4 regions of the Streptomyces sp. NPDC090499 genome follow, and region 2 is predicted to be linked to each of the others. Evidence: riboswitches for the same ligand, from Rfam matches in the RefSeq annotation. Region 2 holds a riboswitch; each other region holds the start of a gene.

What was found. Region 2 has a riboswitch for cobalamin ahead of ACIQVL_RS35360 (ribonucleoside-diphosphate reductase subunit alpha). Riboswitches for the same ligand answer to the same signal wherever they lie in the genome.
Region 1: linked by a shared signal. The riboswitch ahead of ACIQVL_RS29480 (CbtB-domain containing protein) and the one ahead of ACIQVL_RS35360 (ribonucleoside-diphosphate reductase subunit alpha) in region 2 are both predicted to bind cobalamin.
Region 3: linked by a shared signal. The riboswitch ahead of metE (5-methyltetrahydropteroyltriglutamate--homocysteine S-methyltransferase) and the one ahead of ACIQVL_RS35360 (ribonucleoside-diphosphate reductase subunit alpha) in region 2 are both predicted to bind cobalamin.
Region 4: linked by a shared signal. The riboswitch ahead of ACIQVL_RS00375 (cobalamin biosynthesis protein) and the one ahead of ACIQVL_RS35360 (ribonucleoside-diphosphate reductase subunit alpha) in region 2 are both predicted to bind cobalamin.

Annotation. Positions count from the first base shown of each region.
Region 1 is NZ_JBIVXP010000008.1:422,265-429,231, reverse strand. It holds gene pgm (phosphoglucomutase (alpha-D-glucose-1,6-bisphosphate-dependent)) at 1-1,275, opposite strand, end outside; gene ACIQVL_RS29485 (CbtA family protein) at 1,536-2,291, opposite strand; gene ACIQVL_RS29480 (CbtB-domain containing protein) at 2,314-2,535, opposite strand; cobalamin riboswitch at 2,572-2,713, opposite strand; gene ACIQVL_RS29475 (enoyl-CoA hydratase/isomerase family protein) at 2,781-3,836, opposite strand; gene ACIQVL_RS29470 (hypothetical protein) at 4,031-4,477, opposite strand; gene ACIQVL_RS29465 (MerR family transcriptional regulator) at 4,568-4,933, shown strand; gene ACIQVL_RS29460 (VOC family protein) at 5,229-6,236, opposite strand; gene ACIQVL_RS29455 (alpha/beta fold hydrolase) at 6,233-6,967, opposite strand, start outside.
Region 2 is NZ_JBIVXP010000012.1:105,698-112,664, reverse strand. It holds gene ACIQVL_RS35380 (cytochrome P450) at 1-46, shown strand, start outside; gene ACIQVL_RS35375 (helix-turn-helix domain-containing protein) at 86-1,051, opposite strand; gene ACIQVL_RS35370 (hypothetical protein) at 1,145-1,396, shown strand; gene ACIQVL_RS35365 (ribonucleotide-diphosphate reductase subunit beta) at 1,309-2,316, opposite strand; gene ACIQVL_RS35360 (ribonucleoside-diphosphate reductase subunit alpha) at 2,316-4,700, opposite strand; cobalamin riboswitch at 4,800-4,958, opposite strand; gene ACIQVL_RS35355 (GNAT family N-acetyltransferase) at 4,953-5,507, opposite strand; gene ACIQVL_RS35350 (ATP-binding protein) at 5,673-6,967, shown strand, end outside.
Region 3 is NZ_JBIVXP010000002.1:779,429-786,395, forward strand. It holds gene ACIQVL_RS11870 (alpha/beta hydrolase fold domain-containing protein) at 282-1,562, shown strand; gene ACIQVL_RS11875 (hypothetical protein) at 1,594-1,767, opposite strand; cobalamin riboswitch at 1,972-2,164, shown strand; gene metE (5-methyltetrahydropteroyltriglutamate--homocysteine S-methyltransferase) at 2,348-4,666, shown strand; gene ACIQVL_RS11885 (ATP-binding cassette domain-containing protein) at 4,797-6,967, opposite strand, start outside.
Region 4 is NZ_JBIVXP010000001.1:69,757-76,723, forward strand. It holds gene ACIQVL_RS00365 (anion permease) at 1-932, shown strand, start outside; gene ACIQVL_RS00370 (hypothetical protein) at 951-1,178, shown strand; cobalamin riboswitch at 1,321-1,461, shown strand; gene ACIQVL_RS00375 (cobalamin biosynthesis protein) at 1,574-2,551, shown strand; gene ACIQVL_RS00380 (cobyric acid synthase) at 2,548-4,095, shown strand; gene cobN (cobaltochelatase subunit CobN) at 4,092-6,967, shown strand, end outside.

The sequences.
Region 1 (6,967 bases), on a different contig from region 2:
CACGGCCGTGATCTCGGAGGCCAGCAGGGCGAGCAGGATGCCGTCCTTGTCGGTGGTCCAGACGGAGCCGTCGCGGCGCAGGAAGGAGGCGCCGGCCGACTCCTCGCCGCCGAACCCGATGGCACCGCTGACGAGTCCGTCGACGAACCACTTGAATCCGACCGGGACCTCGACCAGTTGACGGCCGAGGTCGGCGGCGACCCGGTCGATCATCGAGGAGGAGACGAGGGTCTTGCCGACGCCCGCGTCCGCCGCCCACCGCTCGCGGTGGCGGTAGAGGTAGGAGATGGCGACGGCGAGGTAGTGGTTGGGGTTCATCAGGCCGGCATCGCGGGTGACGATGCCGTGCCGGTCGGCGTCGGCGTCGTTGCCGGTGGCGACGCGGAACTCGGCGCGCTTCTCGATGAGCGAGGCCATCGCGTACGGCGACGAGCAGTCCATGCGGATCTTGCCGTCCCAGTCCAGCGTCATGAACCGCCAGGTGGGGTCGGTGTACGGGTTGACCACGGTGAGGTCGAGACTGTGCCGTTCGGCGATCCGGCCCCAGTAGGCGACGGAGGCGCCGCCGAGCGGGTCGGCGCCGATGCGCAGCCCGGAGGCCCGGACCGCGTCGAGGTCGAGGACGCTGGGCAGGTCGTCGACGTACACGCCCATGAAGTCGTAGCGGCCGGTAGTGGGTGCGGCGAGCGCCCGCTCGTAGGGGATGCGCTGTACGTCCTTCATGCCGCCCGCGATGATCTGGTTGGCGCGGTCCTGGATCCAGGAGGTGGCGTCGGAGGCGGCGGGGCCGCCGCTGGGCGGGTTGTACTTGAAGCCGCCGTCGGCGGGCGGGTTGTGCGAGGGGGTGACCACGACGCCGTCCGCGAGGCCGGTGGTACGCCCGCGGTTGTGGGTGAGGACGGCGTGCGAGACGGCCGGGGTGGGGGTGTAGCCGTCGGCGCTGTCGACGAGGACGGTGACGCCGTTGGCGGCGAACACCTCCAGGGCGGTGACCTTGGCGGGCTCGGACAGGGCGTGGGTGTCGGCGCCCAGGAAGAGGGGGCCGTCGGTGCCCTGGCCGCTCCGGTACTCGCAGATGGCCTGGCTGGTGGCGGCGATGTGGTCCTCGTTGAACGCGGTCGTCAGCGACGATCCGCGGTGTCCCGAGGTGCCGAACGCCACCCGCTGGCCGGGGTCGGACGGGTCGGGGTGCAGCGCGTAGTAGGCCGTGACCAGCCGGGCCACGTCGACGAGGTCCTCCGGAGCCGCCGGCCGGCCCGCTCGCTCATGCGGCATGAGTCCACTTCCTCCGCAGTCGTTGATCGATCGCTCGCCGCCCATCTTTCCTTGTCAGCGGTCGCGAACGCGAGTGCGGCACCGGCCGCGCGCCGAAGACACGGCGGGTTCACGGCGGGTTCACAGCAGACGTACCGCGGCGGGCGGGCGCTGTTCGCAGAGGCCCGCCGGCCGGCCGGGGCGGGGTCGAACGAACGCGAGAGGGCCCCCGGACGGATCCGGTGGGCCCTCTCGTGTCGTGCGGTGTGGCGTGGTGCCGGTCAGTGCGGAGCGGGCACCGTGCGCGCGGCGGCCGGGGCCTTCGCGGGCTTCGGATTGAGGACGCGCTCGGCCAACTCGCCGAACAGCAGGCCGAATCCGACCCACATCACCACCTGGATGGCGAGCGCCGAGAGCCGGAACCGCCACAGCAGGGTGGCCGGGAAGTCCGCGGGCACCTCGTTGATGACCGGCAGGAACTGGTAGGCGAGCCCGATGACGACGGCGAACGCGGCCACCGCGAGGACGGCCGACCACCAGGTGCCCAGCCGCGGCTGGAGCCGCTTGCCGAGGATGGTGGCGGCGACCGCGAGGAGCACGCTGAGCAGCATCATCAGGAAGTACAGCGTGGTCCGCTTGCCGATGGTGTCCGGGTCGCCCACCGACGGCGGGTTGGCCGGGTACTTCAGGAACGGCACCACGTACACGGCGACCAGGGCGCAGCCGGACAGCAGCAGCGCCGTGGCCCGCGGCGAGAACCGGCCGACGCGGCCGAGGGCGAAGCAGTAGGCGAGCGCGGCGATGCCGCCGAAGGCGACCCCGTAGACGAGGACCCCGGTGGCGAGGCCGGCGGTGGACTGCAGGGAGCGGGAGACGACCTCCATCTCGTGCTCGTGCGAGTGGGCGTCCTCGAAGCCGATCGCCTTGTCGACGTTCGGCTCACCGAGTACGTAGGCGACGACGAGGGCGAGCAGGCCGGCGGCCAGGCCGGCGAGCATGCCCCGCACCAGGAGGTTGCGGACCGTTGCGGAGTTCATGGGTGGTACGGCGCCCCTCGCGTCAGTGGCAGGGGAAGCCGAGCAGGTGGCGGGCGTCGTGCACCCACTCGTGGACGTCCGTGCCGCTGAACACGGAGGTGGCACCTTGTTCGGCGCCGACGAAGTAGAGCAGGATCAGCATCAGGATGCCGAAGAAGACCGCCCAGGGAGCTATCGCGGACAGCGGCAGCTTGGCGGGAACGGCGGGGGTGTTGGCTGTCGGCGGAGCGACGGTCTGCGCCATGGCAGGACCTCCTCTGGGAGTTCGCGTCCCAACTCGGTGGTGCACAGGACGACGGCCACGGGTCTGACTCACGAGCAGCTGTGGGGCTCTCGCATACAGTGGCGCGACCGTTCCGGATTCCCACCGGGTTCCGTCTCGCCGTCGTCGATATCGGACAGACCGTACCGCGTGTCAGGAGCACGGCCAAGACCGCACCATCAGGCGTGATCTTCGTCTCGCGCCTGATGGGCGGCCGTTCGAGCGGGTCAGCCGGGTGCGGCGAGGCCCAGTTCGCGCTCGCCGAGCGGGGCGAAGAAGCGCTCGACGTCGGCGTCGGTGACGTCGGCGAGGGTGGCCGGGGACCAGTGCGGGGTGCGGTCCTTGTCGACGACCTGGGCGCGGATGCCCTCCACCAGGTCATGGGTCGTCAGGGTCGCGCAGGACACGCGGTACTCCTGGTCCAGGACCCTTTCCAGAGAGCCGAGTTCGCGGGCCCGGCGCAGCGCCGCCAGCGTGACCTTCAGGGCGGTGGGCGACCTGGTGAGCAGGGTGTCCGCCGCTTCCTTCGCCGCCGGGTCGCCGTGCGCGTGCAGCCGCTGGACGATCTCCTCGACGGTGCCGGCCGCGTAGCAGGCGTCGATCCACGCCCGGTGTCCGGCCAACTCCCCGTCGGGAGCCTGCCGTACCCGCCGGGCGAGTGCCTCGGGCACGGGCAGGGTGGCAAGGTCGGCGACGAACGCGGGGATCGAGCCGGACGGCATGCAGTGGTCGGCGAGTCCGCAGAGCACGGCGTCGGCGGCACCGATCGCGGCGCCCGTCAGGGCGAGGTGGGTGCCGAGTTCGCCGGGGGCGCGGCCGAGCAGGTACGTGCCGCCGACGTCGGGCACGAATCCGATCCCGGTCTCCGGCATGGCGATCCGCGACCGCTCGGTGGCGATCCGGACGCTGCCGTGTGCCGAGACGCCGACCCCGCCGCCCATCACGATGCCGTCCATGAGCGCGACGTACGGCTTGGGGTACCGGGCGATGCGGGCGTTGAGCCGGTACTCGTCCCGCCAGAACGCGGCCGCGGCCGAGCCGTCGCCGTCCCGGGCGTCGTCGTGGACGGCGCGGATGTCCCCGCCCGCGCACAGGCCGCGCTCCCCCGCGCCGGTGATGACGACGGTCCGGACGGCCGGGTCCTGCTCCCACTCCGTGAGCGCCTCGTCGATGCGGCGCACCATGGCGTGGGACAGGGCGTTGATGGCCTTCGGCCGGTTGAGCGTGAGGTGCGCGGCCCGTCCGTCGACGTGCAGCAGGACGTGTTCGTCGGCGCCGGTCATCCGGACACCTCCGCCGGGCCGCCGGTCACGATGAGGCGCATGTTCTCGTCGGTTCCTTCCGGGATCGGGTGGACGCGTGGGTCGGGGACGATCTTCTCCCGGCCGTCGTGTCCGCGGCACACCGACCCGTCGAAGGGCGCCCCGGGCCTCGGTCGCGCCGGCCGGCGGCCGCCGGCCGAGATCGGCGGCCGCGCTCAGGTCCGGCAGCTGCGCGGCATCGGCCACCGCCGGGTCCACCACCCCGGCCACAGCTGGGCGAGACCGAAGGCCGCCTCCACCACGAGGAAGGGCCACAGCAGGCGCGGCGCGCCGTGGCCCAGCGCGTACGCCTGCCAGGCGGTGAACAGGCTCCGGGCGGCTCCGTCGAACAACCCGTGCAGCGGCTGCGGCCCGACGATCCGCAGAACTGCCCAGACCACCACGACCGAGCCCATCAGGTTCGCGTAGAGGGTCTGCATGGGGTCCAACGCGGGCAGGACGCCCAGTCCGAACGCCCCACCCGCCGACGACAGGGCGTCATGGACCAGGGCATAGGTCCAGGGTGTGGCGAATCCCGCGGTGACGACGAGGTCGTACCAGGCGCTCGCGCGTACGACCCGGAGGTAGGCGCGGTGTGCGGGGGCGGCGGACGGACGGCTCACGGCGAGGCTCCTGCTGATCGAGTGGCAGCGGCGGCCTCACGCTGGACAGTGGAGTACGGTCCAAGGTCAAGTGCGAGTGGGGGGAAGGTCGTGCGTATCGGGGAGCTGGCCGCGCGGACGGGCATGAGCAGGGACACCATTCGCTTCTACGAGCGGATCGGCCTCGTCACGGGTCGCCGACTGGCCAACGGTTACCGGGACTTCCCGCCGGAGACGGTCGCCTGGCTGGACTACGTGCGCACCGCGCAGACCCTCGGCTTCTCGCTGGCCGAGATCGGCCGACACATCGCGGAACTGAGCGAGGCGCCGGACACGGCAGGGGCGTTGTCGACGCTGTTCGAGGAGAAGATCGCGGTGGTCGACGCACGCATCGCCGAACTGACGGCCCTGCGCGGAGAGCTGGCCGGACGCGTCGGCACCGGATGCCCGTTGCGGGTCGACGCCGAGGGCGGCTGAGCGCGGCCCGACGGGCTGCTCGGCCGGTCAGAAGGCCGCCCGCGGCCACGGCCCGCAGGCGTACCCCCGGTCCGAACTCGCGGGCGGCGAACCGGGGCCGGGCCGCTCCCCCGCCAGGTGCTCCGCCCGGCGCGTCCAGGATGGTCTCCGTATGGGCGACACCGACCGTGCCGCCGCGTCCGGTGCGGCGCCGCCGGACCCACCGCGACCCGGACCAGGGGGCCGTGTCCCCTGCCCAGCGCGAGCGGTACGGGGACACGTCGACGCACCCGCGACGGAGCGGCGGTACGGGCCGTCAGTCGTCGGGGATGCCGCCTCCGCCGAGCGCGGGGACGGTCTTCTCCGGGTGGAGCAGGGAGCGGGTGCCGAGGCGGAACTGGTCGAGCTTGTCGACGATGGTCCGGGCGACCGGGGTGTGGCCCCAGATGCTGATGCCCTGGTGGGTGCTGGGTTCCCAGGTGGACTCGTCGATGACGATCGGCTTCCAGCCGACCTCCCATTCGAAGCCCGAGGGGGTGCGGGCGTAGTAGGAGAGTTCCTTGTCGTTGGTGTGCTGCCCGACGGACAGGGCCATGTCGAAGCCGAGTTCGTGGACGCGTTGGTAGCTGCGCGCCAGGTCGTCCAGGGAGGCGGCCTGGATGTTGAGGTGCTGGACGCGGGTGCGGACGGGGTCGATGGGCAGGCCGCGGACGGCGGCGACGGCGATGGAGTGGTGGCGTTCGTTGACCCGCAGGAACCGGATCCTGAGTCTGACACCGCTGATGGTCTCGTCGATGCAGTCGGTGAGGCGGGCGTCGAAGACGGTGTTGAAGTAGCCGCGTGTCAGGGCGGGTTTGACCGAGGTGATGGCGACGTGGCCCATCCCGGAGTCGCCGGTGACCCAGCCGGACGCGAGCATGCGCAGCGGCTCCGCAGTGGTGAGCGGGGTGGTGCAGATCTCCTGGGTGATGCCCTTGGGGCCGGGGAAGCGGAGGAGTCGTTCGACGCCCCGCTGCTTCGCCTCCTCGGCGGTGCCCTGGGTCACGGGGACGCCGTGGGCGCGCACCCGGGCCTCGATCTGTTCGAAGGTGGTGTGGTCGTCGAGGTGCCAGCCGACCGCGACCACGTCCTCGGCGGGCCCCCGCCGCAGGAGGAACCGGCACTCGTGGTCGTCGAGGCGGAACCGCATCAGACCGGTGTCGAGGTCGTCGTGGTGCATGCCGATGGCGTCGCTGCCGAACCGGCGCCAGTCGGCGAACCGGTTCGTCTCGATGACGATGCAGCCGAGGTGGACGGAGCCGAAGACGTCGTGCCGCGGGTTCATCGCCGGCCTGCCAGGAAGTCCGCGCACAGGCTGTTGAACAGTTCGGCTCGCTCCCACTGCACCCAGTGCCCGGTGTTCGCCACCAGGTACAGGTCGCAGTTGGGCAGCCGGCCGGCCAGCATCCGGCCCCCGGAGGGCCGGTTGACCCTGTCCGCGGCACCCCACAGCACCAGGGTCGGCACGGGCAGCCGCGCCAGGCGCCGGTCGCGGGTGAAGTCCGTCTTCCACACGGTGCGCAGGGACTTCGGACGGGTCAGCGGTGGGTTCGCGACGACCTCGGGGTCGATGCTGTCCCGGTAGCGGGAGTCGATGACCGAGTCGGGCACCTCGGCCGCGTTGAAGACGAGGTGGGTGCGGATGAACTTCTCCAGCTTGGGCCGGGAAGGGCCGTCCCCCGCGTAGTAGTCGAGGAGGCTGTTGAGGCCGGGGGTGGGCAGGGCGCGGGTGGTGCCGATGCCGCCGGGGCCCATCAGGACCATGCGGTCGACCCGGTCGGGGGTGTCCAGGGCGAGGCGCAGCGCGCAGGCGCCGCCGTAGGAGTTGCCGACCAGGTGGGCCTTGTCCAGGCCGAGTCGGTCCAGCACGCCCCGGATGCCGTCTGCCAGACAGCCGAACGGGTCGCTTCCGTCGACGCCCTTGGTGCTGCGGCCGTAGCCGGGCAGGTCGGGGACGACGACCCGGTACTCCTTGGCCAGTTCGGCGATGTTGCGGCTGTAGTTGGAGACTCCCGA
Region 2 (6,967 bases):
CACCCTGCGCCCGCACCGGCTGCTGCTCGCACCCGTGCCCTGGTGACCTGCCGACCGGCGGATCACGCCTGATACCGGCGCGCGCTCAGGCGGCCTGCGGGCCCCGGAACGCGCGCCGGTAGGCGTTCGGCGTGGTGCCCAGCGACTTCACGAACTGGTGCCGCAGCGCGGCCGCCGTCCCGAACCCGGTCCGGCCCGCGATCGCGTCCATCGTCTCGTCCGTCCCCTCCAGCAACTCCTGTGCCAGCAGCACCCGTTGCCGCAGGATCCAGCGGTACGGCGTGGTCCCGGTCTCCTGCTGGAAGCGGCGGGCGAAGGTGCGCGGTGCCATCAGGGCGCGGGCGGCCAGCTGCTCGACGGTGACCTCCTCGTCGAGGTGCTCCGTCATCCAGGCCAGCACCTCGCCGACCGTGTCGCAGGGGCCCTCCGGCAGCGGGCGCTCGATGTACTGGGCCTGGCCGCCGTCCCGGTGCGGGGGCACCACCATCCGCCGGGCGATCTTCCTGGCGACCTCCGGGCCCTGCTCCTTGCGCACGATGTGCAGACAGGCGTCGATCCCGGCCGCGGTGCCCGCCGAGGTGAACACCGGATCCTCGTCCACGTACAGCACGTCCGGCTCGACCCGGGTGCGCGGGAACCGGCGGGCGAGCAGCTCCGCGTGCCGCCAGTGCACGGCACACCGGCGCCCGTCCAGCAGCCCGGCCGCGCCGAGCACGAACACGCCGGAGCAGACGCTGAGCACCCTGGCCCCCCGGTCCACCGCCCGGCGCAGCGCGTCCAGCAGCTCGGGCGGGTAGTCCCGGGCGACGTTGGAGTCCGAGGCCGGCACCGCGATCAGGTCGGCCTCGTCGAGGCGGTCGAGGCCGTAGGGGGTGGAGACGGTGAGCCCGGGCACGTGGGTGCCGAGCGCGGGTCCCTCCGCGGAGACCACCGCGAAGTCGTACACCGGCAGCCCCTCGTCGGAGCGGTCGAGTCCGAAGACCTCGCAGACCACCCCGAGCTCGAAGGGGTGCACACCGTCGAGGAGCACCGTCGCCACGTTCTTCAGCATGCTGCCAGTGTGCCTCGTCGGCGGCAGTAATTCGAGGGTGTGTGGCAGTGCTGCCACTGACGGTAAGGAGCATCCGGCGCGAGAGTGGTGTCCATGAACGGAAACCAGATCGAAGGTCTCGTCGGAATGGTCCTGGTCCTCGGCATCCTGGTCCTCATGGCCCTCCCGTCCGTGCTCGGCGTCCTGCGCGACAGGCGCATCGACCGGCAGATCAGGGAGGCCCACGAGGACCGCGGGGAGCGGGAGACCCAGCAGGCTCAGAAGTCCTCGTCCAGGTCGACGGTGCCCTCCACCGCCACCTGGTACGCGGACGGGCGCCGCTCGAAGAAGTTCGTCAGCTCCTGAACGCCCTGCAGCTCCATGAAGGAGAACGGGTTCTCCGAGCCGTACACCGGGGCGAAGCCCAGGCGGCCGAGCCGCTGGTCGGCGACGCACTCCAGGTACTGGCGCATCGAGTCGGTGTTCATGCCGGGCAGGCCGTCACCGCACAGGTCACGGGCGAACTGCAGCTCCGCCTCGACGGCCTCCCGGAGCATGTCGGTGACCTGCTGCCGGAGCTCGTCGTCGAAGAGCTCCGGCTCCTCCTTGCGGACCGTGTCGACCACGTCGAACGCGAAGCTCATGTGCATCGTCTCGTCCCGGAACACCCAGTTGGTGCCGGTGGCGAGACCGTGCAGCAGACCCCGGCTGCGGAACCAGTAGACGTACGCGAAGGCGCCGTAGAAGAACAGGCCCTCGATGCACGCGGCGAAGCAGATGAGGTTGAGCAGGAAGCGGCGGCGGTCGGCCCGGGACTCCAGGCGGTCCAGGTTCTCCACCGAGTCCATCCACCTGAAGCAGAACTCGGCCTTCTCGCGGATGGAGGGGATGTTCTCGACCGCCGCGAAGGCGGCAGCGCGGTCCTCCGGGTCGGGCAGGTAGGTGTCCAGGAGCGTCAGGTAGAACTGGACGTGCACGGCCTCCTCGAACAGCTGACGGCTCAGGTAGAGCCGCGCCTCGGGGGAGTTGATGTGCTTGTACAGCGTCAGCACCAGGTTGTTCGCCACGATCGAGTCGCCGGTCGCGAAGAACGCCACCAGCCGGCCGATCAGGTGCTGCTCCATCGGGGACAGCTTCGCGAGGTCGGCGACGTCCGAGCGGAGGTCGACCTCCTCCACGGTCCAGGTGTTCTTGATCGCGTCCCGGTAGCGCTCGTAGAAGTCCGGGTAGCGCATCGGGCGCAGCGTGAGCTCGAAGCCGGGGTCGAGAAGGTTCTTGCTGGACATTACTGGCAGGCCTCGCAGGACTCGGGGTTTTCCAGGGAGCAGGCGACGGCGTCTTCGGGGGCCGCCTGCTGGACGGGGATGGTGGCTTGGGCCTGGGCGGCGCGGGCGATCCGGGTCGCCGGGCGCGAACGCAGGTAGTACGTCGTCTTCAGGCCCGACTTCCAGGCGTACGCGTACATCGAGGAGAGCTTGCCGATGGTCGGCGTCTCCAGGAAGAGGTTCAGGGACTGGGCCTGGTCCAGGTACGGGGTGCGGGCGGCGGCCATGTCGATCAGGCCGCGCTGCGGGATCTCCCAGGCGGTGCGGTAGAGGTCGCGCACCTCCTCGGGGATCCAGACGAAGTCCTGCACCGAGCCGCTGGCCTCGCGCAGCGCCTCGCGGGTGCGGGCGTCCCAGACGCCGAGGTCCTTGAGGTCCTGCACCAGGTAGGAGTTGACCTGGAGGAACTCACCGGACAGCGTCTCGCGCTTGAAGAGGTTCGAGACCTGCGGCTCGATGCACTCGTAGACGCCCGCGATGGAGGCGATGGTGGCGGTGGGCGCGATGGCGAGGAGCAGGCTGTTGCGCAGGCCGGTCGTCGCGATCCGCGCGCGCAGCGCGGCCCAGCGCTCCGGCCAGGTGAACTCGACGCCGTAGTGGTCGGGGTGCAGCACACCCTGTGCGGTGCGGGTCTTCTCCCAGGCCGGCAGCGGGCCGCTGCGCTCGGCGAGGTCGGCGGAGGCCTCGTACGCGGCGAGCATGATCCGCTCGGCGATCCGGGTGGACAGCGCCTTCGCCCCGGCGGAGTCGAAGGGCAGCCGCAGCTTGAAGAAGACGTCCTGGAGCCCCATGGCGCCCAGCCCGACCGGCCGCCACTTGGCGTTGGACCGGCCGGCCTGCTCGGTCGGGTAGAAGTTGATGTCGACGACCCGGTCGAGGAAGGTGACGGCGGTGCGGACGGTCTCGTCGAGGCGGTCCCAGTCGATGTCACCGGTCGCCGTGTCCACGAACGCACCGAGGTTCACGGACCCCAGGTTGCAGACGGCCGTCTCGCCGTCGTCCGTGACCTCCAGGATCTCCGTGCAGAGGTTGGAGGAGTGGATGACATGGCCGGGGACGGCCGTCTGGTTGGCGGTCCGGTTGGCCGCGTCCTTGAAGGTCATCCAGCCGTTGCCGGTCTGCGCGAGGGTCCGCATCATCCGGCCGTACAGGTCACGTGCCGGGACGGCCTTGCGGGCCAGTCCCGCGGCCTCGGCCTTCCGGTAGGCCGCGTCGAACTCCTCGCCCCACAGGTCCACCAGCTCCGGCACGTCGGCCGGGGAGAACAGCGACCACTGCTCGTCGGCGTTCACCCGGCGCATGAACTCGTCCGGGACCCAGTGCGCGAGGTTCAGGTTGTGGGTACGGCGGGCGTCCTCACCGGTGTTGTCGCGCAGCTCCAGGAACTCCTCGATGTCGGAGTGCCAGGTCTCCAGGTAGACCGCGGCCGCGCCCTTGCGCCGGCCGCCCTGGTTCACGGCGGCGACCGAGGCGTCCAGCGTCTTCAGGAACGGCACGATGCCGTTGGAGTGCCCGTTGGTGCCGCGGATCAGCGAACCCCGGCTGCGGATGCGGGAGTACGACAGACCGATGCCGCCGGCGTGCTTGGAGAGCCGGGCGACCTGGTGGTAGCGGTCGTAGATCGAGTCCAGCTCGTCCTTCGGGGAGTCGAGGAGGTAGCAGGACGACATCTGGGGGTGCCGGGTGCCGGAGTTGAAGAGGGTGGGGGAGGACGGGAGGTAGTCGAGGCGGCTCATGAGCCCGTAGAGCGCGGCGACCTCGTCGACCGACCGCGCGGTGTCGTCCTCGGCGAGACCGGCGGCGACCCGGAGCATGAAGTGCTGGGGCGTCTCGATCACGCGGCGGGTGATCGGGTGCCGGAGCAGATAGCGGCTGTGCAGCGTGCGCAGGCCGAAGTAGCCGAAGCGGTCGTCGGCGGCCGGGTCGACCAGCGCGTCGAGGCGGGCCGTGTGCAGCCGGACGAACTCGGCGGTCCGGTCGGCGATGAGGCCCTCGCGGTGCCCCACCGCGACGGACTCGGTGAAGGACGTCACGCCCTGCGAGGCGGCCTCGGCGCGGATGGAGACGGTGAGCAGACGTGCGGCCAGCCGCGAGTAGGCGGGGTCCTCCGAGATCAGACCGGCGGCGGCCTCGGTGGCCAGCTCGCGCAGTTCCGACGCGTCGGCCCGCGCGGACCGGCCGCGCAACGCGGCGGCGGCGACCCGGCCGGGGTCGGCGTCGGGGAGGTCGGCGGTCAGCTCGGTCAGGGTCCGCAGCAACGCGGTACCGGGACCGTCCTCTTCCACGGATTCCACGGATTCCACGGAGATGGTCGCCGAAGCCGGGTCGGCTGGCGCGATGGTCACGTGGGGCTCTCCCTCGCTGGGCACGGGGCCTGGCGGAGGGCAGCGGGCAGCACGAGCGCGCGGGCACGCGTCGAGACCCCGGCCCACTCCACGAGGCCCGGACGTCAGAACGCCCGAACCGGGTGGCCGGGCGTGCTGTCGGCAGGTCCTCGGACTGACTCCTGTGCACGAACATGCACAAGCACACCGTTGCGGGACAGTTCCGGATTCGCACCGGATTCCCCTGCGGCGACAGCGAGCATGAGCATACATCTAGTGCCGGGCTGTCGTGTCACCCCCAGATGTTGTGTCGCGGAGGTGTCGGAGCGTCAGCTCGTAGGTGAGGAGAGTGATGTCGTCCAGGTGCGGCACGGGATTCCAGTCGCGCTCCGGTGTGCGGACGAAGCCGAGGCGCTCGTAGAGCCGGTGGGCGGTGTGCATGCCGCGCTGGCTCGACAGGACGACGGCCGTGCAGCCGTCCGTGGCCCGGGCGCGGTCGACGCAGGCGCGGACGAGAGTCTCGCCGGCGCCTCGGCCGCGGGCCTCGTGTGCGACCGCGAGCGCCCTGATCTCGGCCTCGCCGGGGCGGGCGATGTCGGTGATCGGGCCGGGGCCGGGGACGAAGGTGACGCCGCCGAGGAGTCTTTCGCCGTCCACCGCCACGAGCACCTCGGCGGCGGCCGCCCGGCTCGCCACGTCCTTCAGCACGGGCAGGTACGCGTCGTCCTCGCCGTAGTCGAGGAGCCCGTCCCGGAGGTAGGCCTCGGCGGTGAGCTCGCCGAGTGCGGCGTGTTCGGTGGGATCCACGGGCCGGATCGTGATGTCCATGGTGCGAGTCTGCCGGACTCCCGCACGCGGGAACCTCCCGTTTTCCCCGGTGGGGCGCCCGGGTTGCGGGCTGTGCCGGGAGTGCTTCCATGGAAGGAGGTGCCGGTGCCTGCGGGGGCCCTCCGTTCCGAGAACCACTCCTGGGACGCGCAAGGAGAAGGCACCATGACAAGGGTCGTCCGTCACCCGCCCGGCAAGGAGCTACCCCGCGACGCGCCGATGGCGACACTGGGCCTGCGACGCGCGGGCAACCGGGTCGGAGCCGGTCTCGTGGGCCGCTGGCACGCCCTGACGATCCGTATGGAGGCCCACCGCGGCGCCACCCGTCCCAGGAAGTGGCACCGGTGGGTCTCCTACGCCAACGTCACGCGGGCGGTCTGGACGGTCGCCGCGCTGGCATTGCTCGCCTGGATGGTCGAGGGTCTGGTCATCCTCATCAGAAGCAAGTCGACCGTCTTCGAGCATTGGCGGCAGCACGGAGAGGGCTTCAACACAGTCTTCAAGTTCGTCGGTCCGGTCCTCGCCGCCTCCGTCGCCGCCGCACTGTTCCTGTTCTGGTGGTACCGGTGGACCAAACGGCGTTATCTCGCCAAGGCGCTGCGGGATCCCCGCAAGCTGGTGCCCACCGCCGGCCCCGACACTGCCGAGATCGTGGGCAGGGACGAGGTCGCGCAGGTCATCGCCGAACGGCTGCGGGAGCGCGACACGCGTCGGCCCTATCTGCTGGTCGGCGGCGTCGGCGCCGGCAAGACCGCCGTCCTCGTACGGCTCACCGAACTCCTGGCCCACCAGAACGCCGTCCCGGTGCCGATCCGGCTCCGTGACGCGGTGGACGGAGCCGGCCTGAACTTCGAACTCCTGGCCAGGCGGCGTTTCGCGGACGAGGCGCCCAAGGGCATCCTGGCGCGCACCAAGACCGACCGGGTCTGGCAGCAACTCCTCGCCGACGACAAGCCGGTCGTCCTCGCCGACGGTCTGGAGGAGGCACTCCTGGACGACGGCCAGGAGCAGAACCGGGACAACATCATCCGCCGGGCCATCGAACGCGCCCACGAGGAGAAGCTGCCCCTGGTCATCGCCTCCCGGCCGCACAGCCCGCTGGAGAACACCTCGGCCGCGATCGTCGAACTGGAACCGCTCGGCGAGGAGGCGGCGGTGCGCTTCGTCGAAGCCGGCGTACCGGAGAGCGATGAGCGCGGGGTGGACTGGATCGTGGAGACGGCAGAGGTCACCGAGTCGCCGATCTACCTCCAGATCGCCCGCGAACTCCACCGGCGTGGCGCCCTGGAACAGGACCTTCGGCACCACGATCCCCATCGCCGGAACGCCCGCGGCCGCGACCGGGCCACCCTGCGGCTGTGGCTGATGGAGAGCTGGGCCGAGGCCTTGTGCGAGGGGAAGCTGCGGGAGGATGTCGCGCTGGCCCCGCAGGAGCGCCGCGACGCCCTCGAACTGGTCTC
Region 3 (6,967 bases), on a different contig from region 2:
CCCGTTGCTTCTGGGTGTCCCGGTCGGTGACGACCACCAGCCAACCGGAACGGGGAGCGCGGGGGGATGGGACCTCCCACCGGATGAGGGGTGTACGTAACCCCCCTGCGAGCAGGGAGGCGGCGCAGCCGCGGCTGCGCCGCGGGCACCCGGCGACCGGACCGGAGACCAAAACGGAGATGACATCTCCACTTCATGTTACGGTGGGCGCGCGACGAAACGGAGATTCAATCTCCGCATTCGTCACCGTTCGAGATCGCCGACCGGCGGGAGAAGGCACGATGCATGGACACGATGTGACCGCGGACCACGGCCGGGGAGCGGGGCGGCGGCCACGGCGCCCGGGACGGACCGCCGTCCTGGCGGTGGTCGCGCTCATGGCCGGAGCCGTTCTGGCCGGCTGCGGGAACGACGGCTCCTCGGCCGCGTCGTCCCCCGCACCGGCATCGGCTTCGGCCTCCGCCTGCCCGGCATCCACCTCGTCCGCGGCGGGAGCGGGCCGGGCCGGCGGCCCGCCGTCGGGACAGCCGGCGGGCGGCACCACGAACCTCGTACAGGCAACGACGATCAAGAAGACCGACAACAGCACCAGCACGGTCATCGACCCGGCCGGCCCGGCGATCACCTGTGACACGTCGGCGGTCACCACCACCGACGACATCACCTACTCCTCACCCACCGCACACGGCGTCAGGACCGACCTGAAGCTGGACATCCAGGTGCCCAAGACCTCGGGCAGGAAGCCCCTGGTCGTCTATGTCACCGGCGGCGGCTGGGTGCTGGCGGACCGCACCGGCAACCTGGACCAGCGCACCTACGTCGCCGACCAGGGCTACGTGGTCGCCAGCGTCCAGTACCGCACCACGACCGGCGGCGCCACCTACGAGGACGCCCTCGCCGACGTCAAGTCCGCCATCCGCTACCTGCGCGCCAACGCCGGCACCTACGGCATCGACACCGGCCATGTCTTCGTCTGGGGCCAGTCGGCGGGCGGCTACCTGGCCGCCATGACCGGTGTCACCAGCGGCGACAGGAGGTACGACGTCGGCGACCACCTCGACCAGAGCAGCGCGGTCCAGGGCGTCGTGGACGAGTTCGGCCCCGCCGACCTGTCCCGGCTCGCCGCCGACTACGACCAGGCCGCCAAGGACTTCAACTACGCCGCGGGCAACTCCGCCGCGCAGTGGGTCTACGGCCCCGGAACCACCAGGTCCGTCGCGCAGTACACCGATCAGGTGGCCGCCGCCGACCCGGCCACCCACATCACCTCCGCGACACCGCCCTTCCTCCTGATGCACGGCACGGCCGACCCTCTGGTCTCCCCCAGCCAGACCCTGGACCTCTGCACCGCCCTCAGGAAGAAGGGCGTCGACGCCGAACGCGTAGTGCTCACCGGAGCCGGTCACGGAGACCTCGGCGTGGCGGCCCTCACCGGCACCTCGCCGAGCGCCGCGCCGAGCACGTCACCGAGCGCCTCCGCACCCGGCAGCGCCGCGCAGCCCTGGTCCACCGAGAAGACGATGAGCTACCTCACCGGCTTCCTGTCGGACCACAGCTCCTGACCCACGCCGGTCCGGGCGCTGCCGGACCGCGTCAGCGCCGCCGCCGGCCGGCTCGGGACTCGAAGTCGCCGTAGCTGGTGTCGGCGGGGTTGACGCTCACTCCGGGGGCGACGATCTCGTCGATGCGGTCGAGGACGTCGGACGGGAGGGTGACGTCGGCGGCGGGCAGGAACGCATCCCACTGCTCCATGGTGCGCGGTCCCATGACCGCCGACGTGACACCCGGGTGGTTGACGACGAACGGCGGCCGGCCCGATCGGGGTGAGGCCGGACCTCTCCGCCGGCTGCGTGAGCTGTTCGACGGAGGAGACCGCCCTCGGCCCCGGTGTCTGCCGGACCCCGCCCGACGGGACCACCGCAGCCGTCAGGGCCGCGTTCGACCTCGACACCCCGTAGGCTGGCCGCAGCAGCTGGTTCGCCCTGTCAGCCGGACAGGGCGTCGCAAGAGGGAACCCGGTGGGATTCCGGGACTGCCCCGCAGCGGTGAGCGGGAACGACCGCCGTCATACGCACTGGGTCCGACGTACCGGACCTGGGAAGCGACGGCCAGTAGGTGTCCTCCGACCGGAGGACGTGCCCGCAAGTCCGAAGACCTGCCAACTGCCCGTGCGCGGACCGTTCCGTGCACGGACATCCCGGTGACCTCGTGGGCGGGTCGGCGTACACACCGGACGGGACGACCGCGCCTTTGCCGCGCGAGGTCGCCGCCGTCGGGTTCGTCATCCCCTTCGCGCTCTCGTCCCGTCTCCGGGATCTCAGGGATCCATCTCGCGAAGGAGATCTCCGTGACAGCGAAGTCCGCAGCCGCGGCAGCACGGGCCACCGTGTACGGCTACCCCCGGCAGGGCCGGAACCGGGAACTGAAGAAGGCGATCGAGGGCTACTGGAAGGGCCGCGTCACCGCCGACGCCCTCCGCGCCACCGCCGCCGAACTCCGCCGCAGCAACTGGCGGCAGCTCGCCGACGCCGGCATCCACGAGGTGCCCACCGGCGACTTCTCGTACTACGACCACGTCCTCGACACCACCGTCCTGCTCGGCGCGATCCCCGAGCGGCACCGCGCCGCGGTCGACGCCGACGCCCTCGACGGCTACTTCGCCATGGCCCGCGGCACCCAGGACGTGGCGCCGCTGGAGATGACGAAGTGGTTCGACACCAACTACCACTATCTGGTGCCGGAGCTGGGCCCGGACACCGTCTTCACCGCGAACTCCGCCAAGCAGGTCGCCGAGCTCAAGGAGGCCCTGGCCCTCGGCCTGACCGCCCGTCCGGTCCTGGTCGGCCCGGTCACCTACCTCCTCCTCGCCAAGCCCGCCCCCGGCGCCCCCGCCGGCTTCGAGCCGCTCACCCTCCTGGACCGGCTGCTGCCGGTGTACGCCGAGGTGCTCGCCGACCTGCGGGCGGCCGGCGCCGAGTGGGTGCAGCTCGACGAACCCGCCCTGGTCCAGGACCGCACCCCGGCCGAACTGAACGCCGTCACCCGCACCTACCGCGACCTCGGCGCCCTCCCCGACCGGCCGAAGCTCCTGGTCGCCTCCTACTTCGACCGACTCGGCGAGGCCCTGCCGGTGCTGGCCAAGGCCCCGGTCGAGGGCCTGGCGCTGGACTTCACGGAAGCCGCCGCGGCCAACCTGGACGCGCTGGCCGCCGTCGGCGGGCTGCCCGGCAAGCGCCTGGTCGCCGGTGTCGTCAACGGCCGCAACATCTGGATCAACGACCTGGCGCATTCCCTGACCACCCTCGGCACCCTCCTCGGGCTCGCCGGCCGGGTCGACGTCGCCGCCTCCTGCTCGCTGCTCCACGTCCCCCTCGACGCGTCCGCCGAACGGGACGTCGAGCCGCAGATCCGGCGCTGGCTGGCCTTCGCCCAGCAGAAGACCGCCGAGATCGTCACCCTCGCCAAGGGCCTCGCCCAGGGCACCGACGCCATCACCGGCGAACTGGCCGCCAACCGGGCCGACCTCGCCTCCCGCGCGAACTCGCCCATCACACACGACCCGGCCGTCCGCACCCGGGCCGCCGCCGTCACCGACGCCGACGCCCGCCGCTCCCGGCCCTACCCCGAGCGGGCCACCGCCCAGCGCGCCCACCTCGGCCTGCCCCTGCTGCCGACCACCACCATCGGCTCGTTCCCGCAGACCGACGAACTCCGCGCCGCCCGTGCCGGTCTGCGCAGCGGCCGGATCGACGCCGAGGGCTACGAGGAGCGCATCAGGACCGAGATCCAGGAGGTCGTCTCCTTCCAGGAGAAGACCGGCATCGACGTCCTGGTGCACGGCGAACCCGAACGCAACGACATGGTCCAGTACTTCGCCGAACAGCTCACCGGCTACCTCGCCACCCAGCACGGCTGGGTCCAGTCCTACGGCACCCGCTACGTCCGTCCGCCGGTCCTGGCCGGTGACATCTCCCGCCCCGAGCCGATGACGGTCCGCTGGACGTCGTACGCCCAGTCCCTCACCGACCGCCCGGTCAAGGGCATGCTCACCGGCCCGGTCACCATGCTGGCCTGGTCCTTCGTCCGCGACGACCAGCCGCTCGGCGACACCGCCCGCCAGGTCGCCCTCGCCCTGCGCGACGAGGTGAACGACCTGGAGGCGGCGGGGACCTCGGTGATCCAGGTCGACGAGCCCGCGCTCCGCGAGACCCTGCCGCTGCGCGCCGCCGATCGGCCCGCCTACCTGGACTGGGCCACGGCGGCCTTCCGGCTCACCACCGCCGGAGTCCGGCCCGACACCCAGATCCACACCCACATGTGCTACGCCGAGTTCGGCGACATCGTCCAGGCCATCGACGACCTCGACGCCGACGTCATCAGCCTGGAAGCGGCCCGCTCGCACATGCAGGTCGCCCGCGAACTCGCCGCACACGGCTACCCGCGCGAGGCCGGACCCGGCGTCTACGACATCCACTCCCCGCGCGTCCCGAGCGCCGAGGAGGCCGCCGGCCTGCTGCGCACCGGCCTCAGGGCGATCCCCGCCGAGCGGCTCTGGGTCAACCCCGACTGCGGCCTGAAGACCCGAGGCTGGCCCGAGACCCGGGCCTCCCTGGAGAACCTGGTCGCCGCCGCCCGCACGGTCCGCGGCGAACTGCCCACCTCCTGACGGGGATTCCGGCGGGCCGCGGCGGCCAGCAGGACTCCCCGGCGACGCTCCCGACCCAGGCACGGGCCGGCCGCGGTCGTCGCCCCCGTCCCGGGTCACCGGGCGGGGGCAGACGCACGGCCGCGTCGCGTCAGGCGCCGACGTACTGGGCGAGGTGCTGGGCGGTGAGGGTGGAGCGGGCGCTCACCAGGTCCGCCGGGGTGCCCTCGAAGACGATGCGGCCGCCGTCGTGGCCGGCGCCGGGGCCGAGGTCGATGATCCAGTCGGCGTGCGCCATGACCGCCTGGTGGTGCTCCACGACGACGACCGTCCTGCCGGAGTCCACCAGCCGGTCGAGCAGGGCGAGCAGTTGCTCGACGTCGGCCAGGTGCAGGCCGCTGGTCGGCTCGTCGAGGATGTAGACGCTGCCCGTTCCGGCCATGTGGCCGGCGAGCTTGAGCCGTTGCCGCTCTCCGCCGGAGAGGGTGGTGAGCGGCTGGCCGAGGCCGAGGTAGCCCAGGCCGACCTCGGCGAGCCGGTCGAGGACGGCATACGCGGCCGGCGTCCGTGCCTCACCGTTGCGGAAGAACTCGGCGGCCTCGGCCACCGGCATCGCGAACACCTCGCTGATGTCCCGGCCGCCGAGCCGGTACCGGAGCACCGATGCCTGGAACCGCCTGCCCTCGCACTCCTCGCAGGTGGTGGCGACGCCGGCCATGATCGCCAGGTCGGTGTAGATGACACCGGCGCCCTTGCAGGTGGGGCAGGCGCCCTCGGAGTTCGGGCTGAACAGGGCGGGCTTGACCCCGTTGACCTTGGCGAACGTCTTGCGGATCGGTTCGAGCATGCCGGTGTAGGTGGCCGGGTTGCTGCGCCGGGAGCCCTTGACGGGCGACTGGTCCACCGTGACGACGCCGTCGCGGCCCGCCACCGAGCCGTGGATCAGGGAGCTCTTGCCGGAGCCCGCGACGCCGGTGAGCACGGTGAGCACGCCGAGCGGGATGTCCACGTCGACGTCGCGCAGGTTGTGGGCGTTCGCGCCGCGCACCTCCAGCACACCGGACCGCTCGCGTACGGACGGCTTCAGTGAGGCCCGGTCGTCCAGGTGCCGTCCGGTGACGGTGCCACTGGCCCGCAGGCCCTCGACGGTGCCCTCGAAGACCACCTCGCCGCCCTTGGTGCCGGCGTGCGGTCCCAGGTCGACGACGTGGTCGGCGATCACGATCGTCTCCGGCTTGTGCTCCACGACCAGCACGGTGTTGCCCTTGTCGCGCAGTCGCAGCAGCAGGTCGTTCATCCGCTGGATGTCGTGCGGGTGCAGGCCGACGGTGGGCTCGTCGAAGACGTAGGTGACGTCCGTGAGCGCGGAGCCCAGGTGGCGGACCATCTTGACGCGCTGGGCCTCACCGCCCGAGAGCGTGCTCGATGACCGGTCGAGCGAGAGGTAGCCCAGGCCGATCTGGACGAACGAGTCGAGGGTCTGGCCGAGCACCGTGAGCAGTGTCGTGACCGACGGGTCGGTGAGACCGCGGGCCCAGGCCGCTAGGTCGCCGATCTGCATGGCGCAGGCGTCGGCGATGCTCAGGCCGTCGATCTTCGCGGACCGGGCGGTCTCGCTGAGCCTGGTGCCGTGGCACTCGGGGCAGACGGAGAACGCCACCGCCCGTTCCACGAAGGCACGGATGTGCGGCTGGAGCGTCTCCTTGTCCTTGGACAGGAACGACCTGCGCACCCGCGCGAGGAGGCCCTCGTAGGTGGTGTTGACGCCCTTCACCTTGACCTTGACCGGGTCCCGGTGAAGGAAGTCGTGCCGCTCCTGCTCGGTGTAGTCGCGGATCGCCTTGTGCGGGTCGAGGAAGCCCGACTCGGTGAACGACCGCACCACCCAGCCGTCGGGCTTCCAGCCGGGGACCGTGACCGCGCCGTCCGCGAGCGACCTGGAGTCGTCGAGGAGCTGGGCGGGATCGATGTCCGAGACGGTGCCCATGCCCTCGCAGCGCAGGCACATGCCGCCGACGACGCTGAAGCCCTTCTCGATCTTCTTGCCGTTCACCACGAGGACACCCGAGGCGTCGGCCGAGGCGACGTTGAAGGCGAACGCCTTCTGCGACCCGATGTGCGGCTTGGCGAGGCGGCTGAAGAGGATGCGCAGCAGTGTGCCCGCGTCGGTGGCGGTGCCGACCGTGGAGCGGAGGCTGCTGCCCATGGGCTGCTGGTCGACGAGGATCGCGGTGGTCAGCCCGTCGAGCACGTCGACCTCGGGCCGCGCCGGCGTGGGCATGAAGCCCTGGACGAAGGCGCTGTACGTCTCGTTGATCAGCC
Region 4 (6,967 bases), on a different contig from region 2:
ACGCCCTCATGGGCGGTCTGATCGGCGCCACCGTCGCCTCCGCCGGTTTCGGCGCGGTCCACGGCGACGTGCTCGTCACCAAGGTCCTGCTCCCGGCGGTGGCCGCCCCCGTGGTCGCCGGTCTCGCGGCGGCGCTCTCCACCCGCCTCTCCTACACGCTCTCGAAGGACGCCGAGGACGAGGCCACCCGCAAGGGCTACCGCGCCGGCCAGATCGCCTCCGCCGGCCTGGTCTCGCTCGCGCACGGCACCAACGACGCGCAGAAGACGATGGGCATCATCACCCTCGCGCTGATCGCGGGCGGTGCCATCGCCCCCGGCTCGAACCCTCCCACCTGGGTCATCCTCTCGGCCGGTCTCGCCATCGCGCTCGGCACCTACATCGGCGGCTGGCGGATCATCCGCACCATGGGCACGGGCCTGACCGAGCTCCGGCCGCAGCAGGGTTTCGCCGCCCAGACCAGCGCGGCCACCGCCATCCTGGCCTCCTCCCACCTCGGTTTCTCGCTCTCCACCACGCACGTCGTCTCGGGCTCCGTGATGGGCGCGGGTCTCGGCCGCAAGGGCGGCACGGTCCGCTGGTCCACCGCGACCCGCATGATGGTCGCCTGGGTGCTCACCCTCCCGGCCGCCGCGGTGGTCGGCGCGCTCGCCGAGTCCGTGACGGACCTCGGCGACTGGGGCACGGCGGTCGTCGCCGTCTTCCTCGTGGCCTCCAGCGCCGCGATCTGGAAGCTCTCCCGCCGCGAGGTCGTGGACAGCAGCAACGTCGTCGCCGCCGAGGAGCCGGCCGGCGTGGTGACCACGGCGATCGCCGCCGTGACCCCGCCGCCCGCGGGCCCGGTCCCGGTGACGGACGACCTGACCGCCACCATCCCCGCCCCTGCCTCCGCCCCGGCCGCCACCGCGACCGACCCGGCCGCCACCGTCTGACCCCGAGGAAGAACCGACATGAACATCGACTGGGCAGCCATCGGCTCCGTCTTCGGCGTCAGCCTCGTGGCCACGGTGGGCCTGGTGGCCCTCTTCACCCTCGGCGTCAAGGGCCTCTCCGCCCGTGAACGCGCCACCGCCCAGGGCGACTCCGCGGCCCTGGCCGTGACGGCCGCCTGGCTCTGCTTCGCCGCCTGCGCGGCCGCCGTGGCGTACGGCATCCACCTGATCGTGGCGAAGGCCTGAGCCGGGAAGTCCTCGCCGGCACCGGGAAGGCTCCTCTCCGTCCGCACGGAGAGGAGCCTTCCGCATACCCCACAGGCCCCGCCGGACACCCGGTGTGGGCCTTCCCACACACTCCCCTCGCAGGTCAAAGGCAAGTTGACGGGTCTTCCGGGGGCGTGGTGGACTTCCGGAGCCATGTACGGCGGCAAGGGAGGAAGCCGGTGTGAATCCGGCGCGGTCCCGCCACTGTCACCGGGGTACCTGTCCCCGGAAGCCAGGAACTCCCACCGCCGGTCTCGTCGAACCAGGGCGCGGACACCCTGAGTGAGGACATAACGCCATGCGCGGCTGCCGATCGAGGTCGAGTACCCGGCCCGTTCCCGACCCCGTCGCCGACCCCGCGGCCGGCTGAGCCGATGGGTGCCGACCGCGTCTTCGCGTACGGCGCCGCCGCCGGCCTTCTCGGTGATCTGCTGCTCGGCGATCCGCGCCGCGGGCATCCGGTAGCCGTCTTCGGACGGGCGGCCGGGGCCGTGGAGCGGGTGCTGTGGCGGGACCACCGCGGGTGGGGCGCGCTGCACACCGCCGTCTGTGCCGGGGGCGCCGTGGCGCTGGGTGCCGCGGCGCAGCGGGTCGTACGGCCGTCCGCCGTCGCGTCCGTGACGCTCACCGCGGCCGCCACCTGGGCCGTCGTCGGAGGCACTTCGCTCTCCCGTGAGGCCCGGACCATCGGGCGGGCCCTGCAGACGGGTGACGTCGAGGCGGCCCGTGCCCGGCTGCCGCATCTGTGCGGACGGGATCCGCAGGCCCTGGACGCCGACGGGATCGCCCGTGCGGTCGTGGAGTCCGTCGCCGAGAACACCAGCGACGCGGTCGTGGGCGCGCTGGTGTGGGGAGCCGTGGGGGGCGTCCCCGGGCTGCTGGGGTTCCGGGCCGTCAACACCCTGGACGCCATGGTGGGGCACAAGTCGGCCCGGTACCGGCGGTACGGGTGGGCTTCGGCGCGCCTGGACGACGTGGCCGGGTGGCCGGGGGCGCGGCTCACCGCCGTACTGGCCGCGGCGGCCGGGGACGACCGGCGGGGGGCCGTGCGAGCCTGGCGGGCCGACGCGGCGAAGCATCCGAGTCCCAACGCGGGGCCCGTGGAGGCGTCGTTCGCGGGGGCGTTGGGGGTGCGGCTCGGGGGGACGCTGTCGTACGGAGGGCGGGTCGAGCACCGGCCGGTGCTGAACGGGGAGGGGCGGGCCGTGGAGGTCGCGGACATCGAGCGGGCGGTGCGGTTGTCGCGGCGGGTGGGGTGGCTGGCGTTGGGCGTGGGTGCGGCGGGGGCGCTGCTGCGGGGGACGCTTTCACGGCGCCCGGCACCGAAGTCACCGGCCGGAGGCCGCTCATGAACAACGGAGGCCTCCTCGTCGCCGGTACCACCTCCGACGCCGGGAAAAGTGTCGTCACCGCCGGTATCTGCCGGTGGCTGGTGCGGCAGGGCGTGAAGGTGGCGCCGTTCAAGGCGCAGAACATGTCCCTCAACTCCTTTGTCACGCGCGAGGGTGCCGAGATCGGGCGGGCGCAGGCCATGCAGGCGCAGGCCTGCCGGGTGGAACCGACCGCGCAGATGAACCCGGTGCTGCTCAAGCCCGGTGGTGAGCAGAGCAGTCAGGTGGTGCTGCTCGGCAAGCCCGTCGGCGAGCTGAGCGCGCGCGGGTATCACGGCGGGCGGCAGCAGAGGCTGCTCGGGACCGTCCTCGACTGTCTCGCCGAGTTGCGGGGCACGTATGACGCGGTGATCTGTGAGGGGGCCGGCAGTCCGGCGGAGATCAACCTGCGCCGGACCGACATCGTGAACATGGGGATAGCGCGGAACGCCGGGCTGCCCGTGCTCGTGGTCGGCGACATCGACCGCGGGGGCGTCTTCGCCTCCTTCTTCGGGACCGTCGCGCTGCTCTCGCCGGAGGACCAGGCCCTCGTCGCCGGGTTCCTCGTCAACAAGTTCCGCGGGGACGTCTCCCTGCTGGAGCCGGGCCTCGACATGCTGTACGGGCTCACCGGGCGGCGGACGTACGGTGTCCTGCCCTTCCGGCACGGGCTCGGCATCGACGAGGAGGACGGGATGGGGGTCCCCCCGCGCGAGCGAAGCCGAGCGTGGGGGAGGGTCTCTCTGCGCGGGACCGTGCGCGAGTCGAACACCGCCCCGCCCGTGGGCGACGACGTGCTGCGGGTCGCCGTCTGCGCCATCCCTCTGATGTCCAACTTCACGGACGTGGACGCGCTGGCCGCCGAACCGGGCGTCGTGGTGCGGTTCGTGGACCGGCCGGAGGAGCTGGCCGACGCCGACCTCGTCATCGTCCCCGGCACCCGCGGGACGGTCCGGGCGCTGGAGTGGCTGCACGAGCGGGGGCTCGCGGAGGCGCTCCGAAGGCGCGCTGCCGAGGGGCGGCCCGTGCTCGGGATCTGCGGTGGCTTCCAGATCCTCGGGGAGCACATCGAGGACGAGGTCGAGAGCCGCAAGGGGGCCGTCGACGGGCTCGGGGTGCTGCCCGTGCGGGTCCGGTTCGCCCGGGAGAAGACGCTCACCCGGCCCGTCGGGGAGGCCTTCGGCGAGCGGGTCGAGGGGTACGAGATCCATCACGGGGTCGGCGAGGTGACCGGGGGCGAGCCCTTCCTGGACGGCTGCCGGGTCGGGCAGACCTGGGGCACGCACTGGCACGGCTCCCTGGAGTCGGACGGTTTCCGCCGGGCCTTCCTGCGCGAGGTGGCCACCGCCGCGGGCCGCCGGTTCGTGCCGGCCCCCGACACCTCGTTCGCCGCGCTGCGCGAGGAGCAGCTCGACCGGCTCGGCGACCTGATCGAACAGCACGCGGACACGGACGCGCTCTGGCGGCTCATCGAGTCGGGCGCGCCGCAAGGACTGCCTTTCATTCCACCGGGAGCGCCCGCATGAGCACTGTGTTGTTGTTGTCGACCGCCGACACCGATCTGCTGGCGGCCCGGGCCGCCTCCGGTGCCGACTACCGGATCGGCAATCCGACGCGCGTCGACGTCGCGGAGGAGCTGCCGACGCTGATCGCGGGCGCGGACATCGCCGTCGTACGGCTGCTCGGCGGCAAGCGGGCCTGGGAGGACGGGCTGGCCGCGCTGAAGGCCGCCGGGATCCCGACCGTGCTGCTCGGCGGCGAGGCGGTGCCGGACGCGGAGTTGATGGCGGAGTCGTCGGTGCCCGCGGGCGTGGTCGCCGAGGCGCTCAGGTACCTCGTCGAGGGCGGCCCCGGCAACCTCACCGAGCTGGCCCGGTTCCTCTCCGACACGGTGCTGCTGACCGGTGAGGGGTTCGTGGAGCCGCAGAAGATGCCCGAGTACGGCGTCCACGGCGCCCGTACCCGGCAGAGCGGCCGGCCGACCGTCGGGGTGCTCTTCTACCGGGCCCACGAACTGAGCGGCAACACCGGCTTCGTGGACACCCTGTGCGACGCGATCGAGGCGCACGGCGCCAACGCCCTGCCGGTGTACTGCGGTTCGCTGCGCGGGGCGGACGCGGGGCTGTACGCGCTCCTCGCCGAGGCGGACGCGCTGGTCGCGACCGTCCTGGCGGCCGGCGGCACGCACGCCTCGCAGGCCTCGGCCGGCGGCGACGAGGAGGCCTGGGACATCGGGGCGCTGGCCGACCTCGACGTGCCGGTGCTGCAGGGTCTGTGCCTGACCTCGTCGAAGAGCGCCTGGGACGAGTCCGACGCGGCCCTCTCCCCCATGGACGCGGCGATGCAGGTCGCGATCCCGGAGTTCGACGGGCGGCTGATCACGGTCCCGTTCTCCTTCAAGGAGCAGGGTCCGGACGACGTTCCGGTGTACGTCGCCGATCCCGAGCGGGCCGGACGGGTCGCCGGGATCGCCGTGCGGCACGCCCGGCTCCGGCACAAGCCGAACGCGGAGAAGAGGATCGCCCTGGTCTTCACGGCGTACCCGACCAAGCACTCCCGGGTCGGCAACGCGGTGGGGCTCGACACCCCCGCCTCGGCGGTCCGGGTGCTGGATGCGCTGCGGGACGCCGGATACGGGGTCGAGGGGCATCCGGACGACGGCGACGAGCTGATCCACCGGCTCATCGACGCCGGTGGCCACGACGTCGAATGGCTCACCGAGGAGCAGCTGGCCGCCGCGCCCGCGCGGGTGCCGCTCGCGGACTACCGGGCGTGGTTCGAGAAGCTCGACCCGGAGCTGCGGGACGCGATGACGGAGGCGTGGGGCGAGCCGCCGGGCTCGCTGTACGTGGACGGGGACGACGTCGTGCTCGCCTCCCTGCAGTTCGGGAACGTCGTCGTGATGATCCAGCCGCCGCGCGGCTTCGGCGAGAACCCGATCGCGATCTACCACGACCCGGACATGCCGCCGTCGCACCACTACATGGCGGCCTACCGGTGGCTGGACGCTGCGACATCGGAGGGGGGGTTCGGCGCGGACGCGATCGTGCACATGGGCAAGCACGGCACGATGGAGTGGCTGCCGGGCAAGGGCCTCGGGCTGAGCGCCGGCTGCGCGCCGGACGCGGTGCTCGGCGACCTCCCGCTGGTCTACCCGTTCATCGTCAACGACCCCGGCGAGGGCACCCAGGCCAAGCGGCGCGGGCACGCCACGGTCGTCGACCACCTGGTGCCGCCGATGGCCCGTGCCGACACCTACGGCGACCTGGCCAAGCTGGAGCAGCTGCTCGACGAGTACGCGCTGGTGTCGGACCTGGACCCGACGAAGGCGCCGGCCGTCCGCGCGCAGATCTGGACGCTGGTCAAGGCGGCCGAGCTCCACCACGACCTGCACGTGGCCGAGCAGCCGGAGGACGACGACTTCGACTCGTTCGTCATGCACATCGACGGCTACCTGTGCGAGATCAAGGACGTGCAGATCCGCGACGGGCTGCACATCCTCGGCGGGGGCCCGGTCGGTGAGCCCCGGGTGAACCTGGTGCTGGCCGTGCTGCGCGCCTCCCAGGTGTGGGGCGGGCAGGCGAACGCGCTGCCTGGGCTGCGCGCCGCCTTCGCCGCGCATTTCGGTCTGGTCGAGAAGGAGTTGCTCGCCGAGCCGGGCGCGCCGGTGAAGGTGCCGGTGGAGCTGACCGACCTGGTCGACGGCCCCTCCCGCACCGCGGCCGACGCGATCGACCTGCTGGAGCAGCTGTGCCGCCGGGTCGCGGAGGGCATGGAGCAGCGGGACTGGGCGGTCGTCGAGAGTCGCGCGCTGGTGCGGGAGGTCCTCGGCACCGAACTCGCGGACGCCGTCGCCGTGCTGGAGTTCGCGTGCACCGAGGTCGTGCCGCGGCTCGCGCGCACCACGGACGAGATCGGGCACATCCTGAAGGCCCTGGACGGCGGTTACGTCCCGGCCGGTCCGTCCGGCTCCCCCACCCGCGGCCTGGTCAACGTCCTCCCGACCGGCCGGAACTTCTACTCGGTCGACCCCAAGGCCATTCCCTCCCGGCTGAGTTGGGAGGTCGGCCAGTCACTGGCCGACTCGCTGGTGCAGCGGTATCTGAGCGACACCGGGGCCTACCCGAAGTCCGTCGGCCTGACGGTCTGGGGCACCTCCGCGATGCGCACCCAGGGCGACGACATCGCCGAGATCCTGGCGCTGCTGGGCTGCCGTCCGGTCTGGGACGACGCGTCCCGGCGGGTCACCGGCTTCGAGGTGGTCCCGCTCGCCGAGCTGGGCCGGCCGCGCATCGACGTCACGGTCCGCATCTCCGGCTTCTTCCGGGACGCTTTCCCGCACGTGGTCGGGCTGATCGACGACGCGGTGCGCAGGGTCGCCGAGCTGGACGAGCCGGC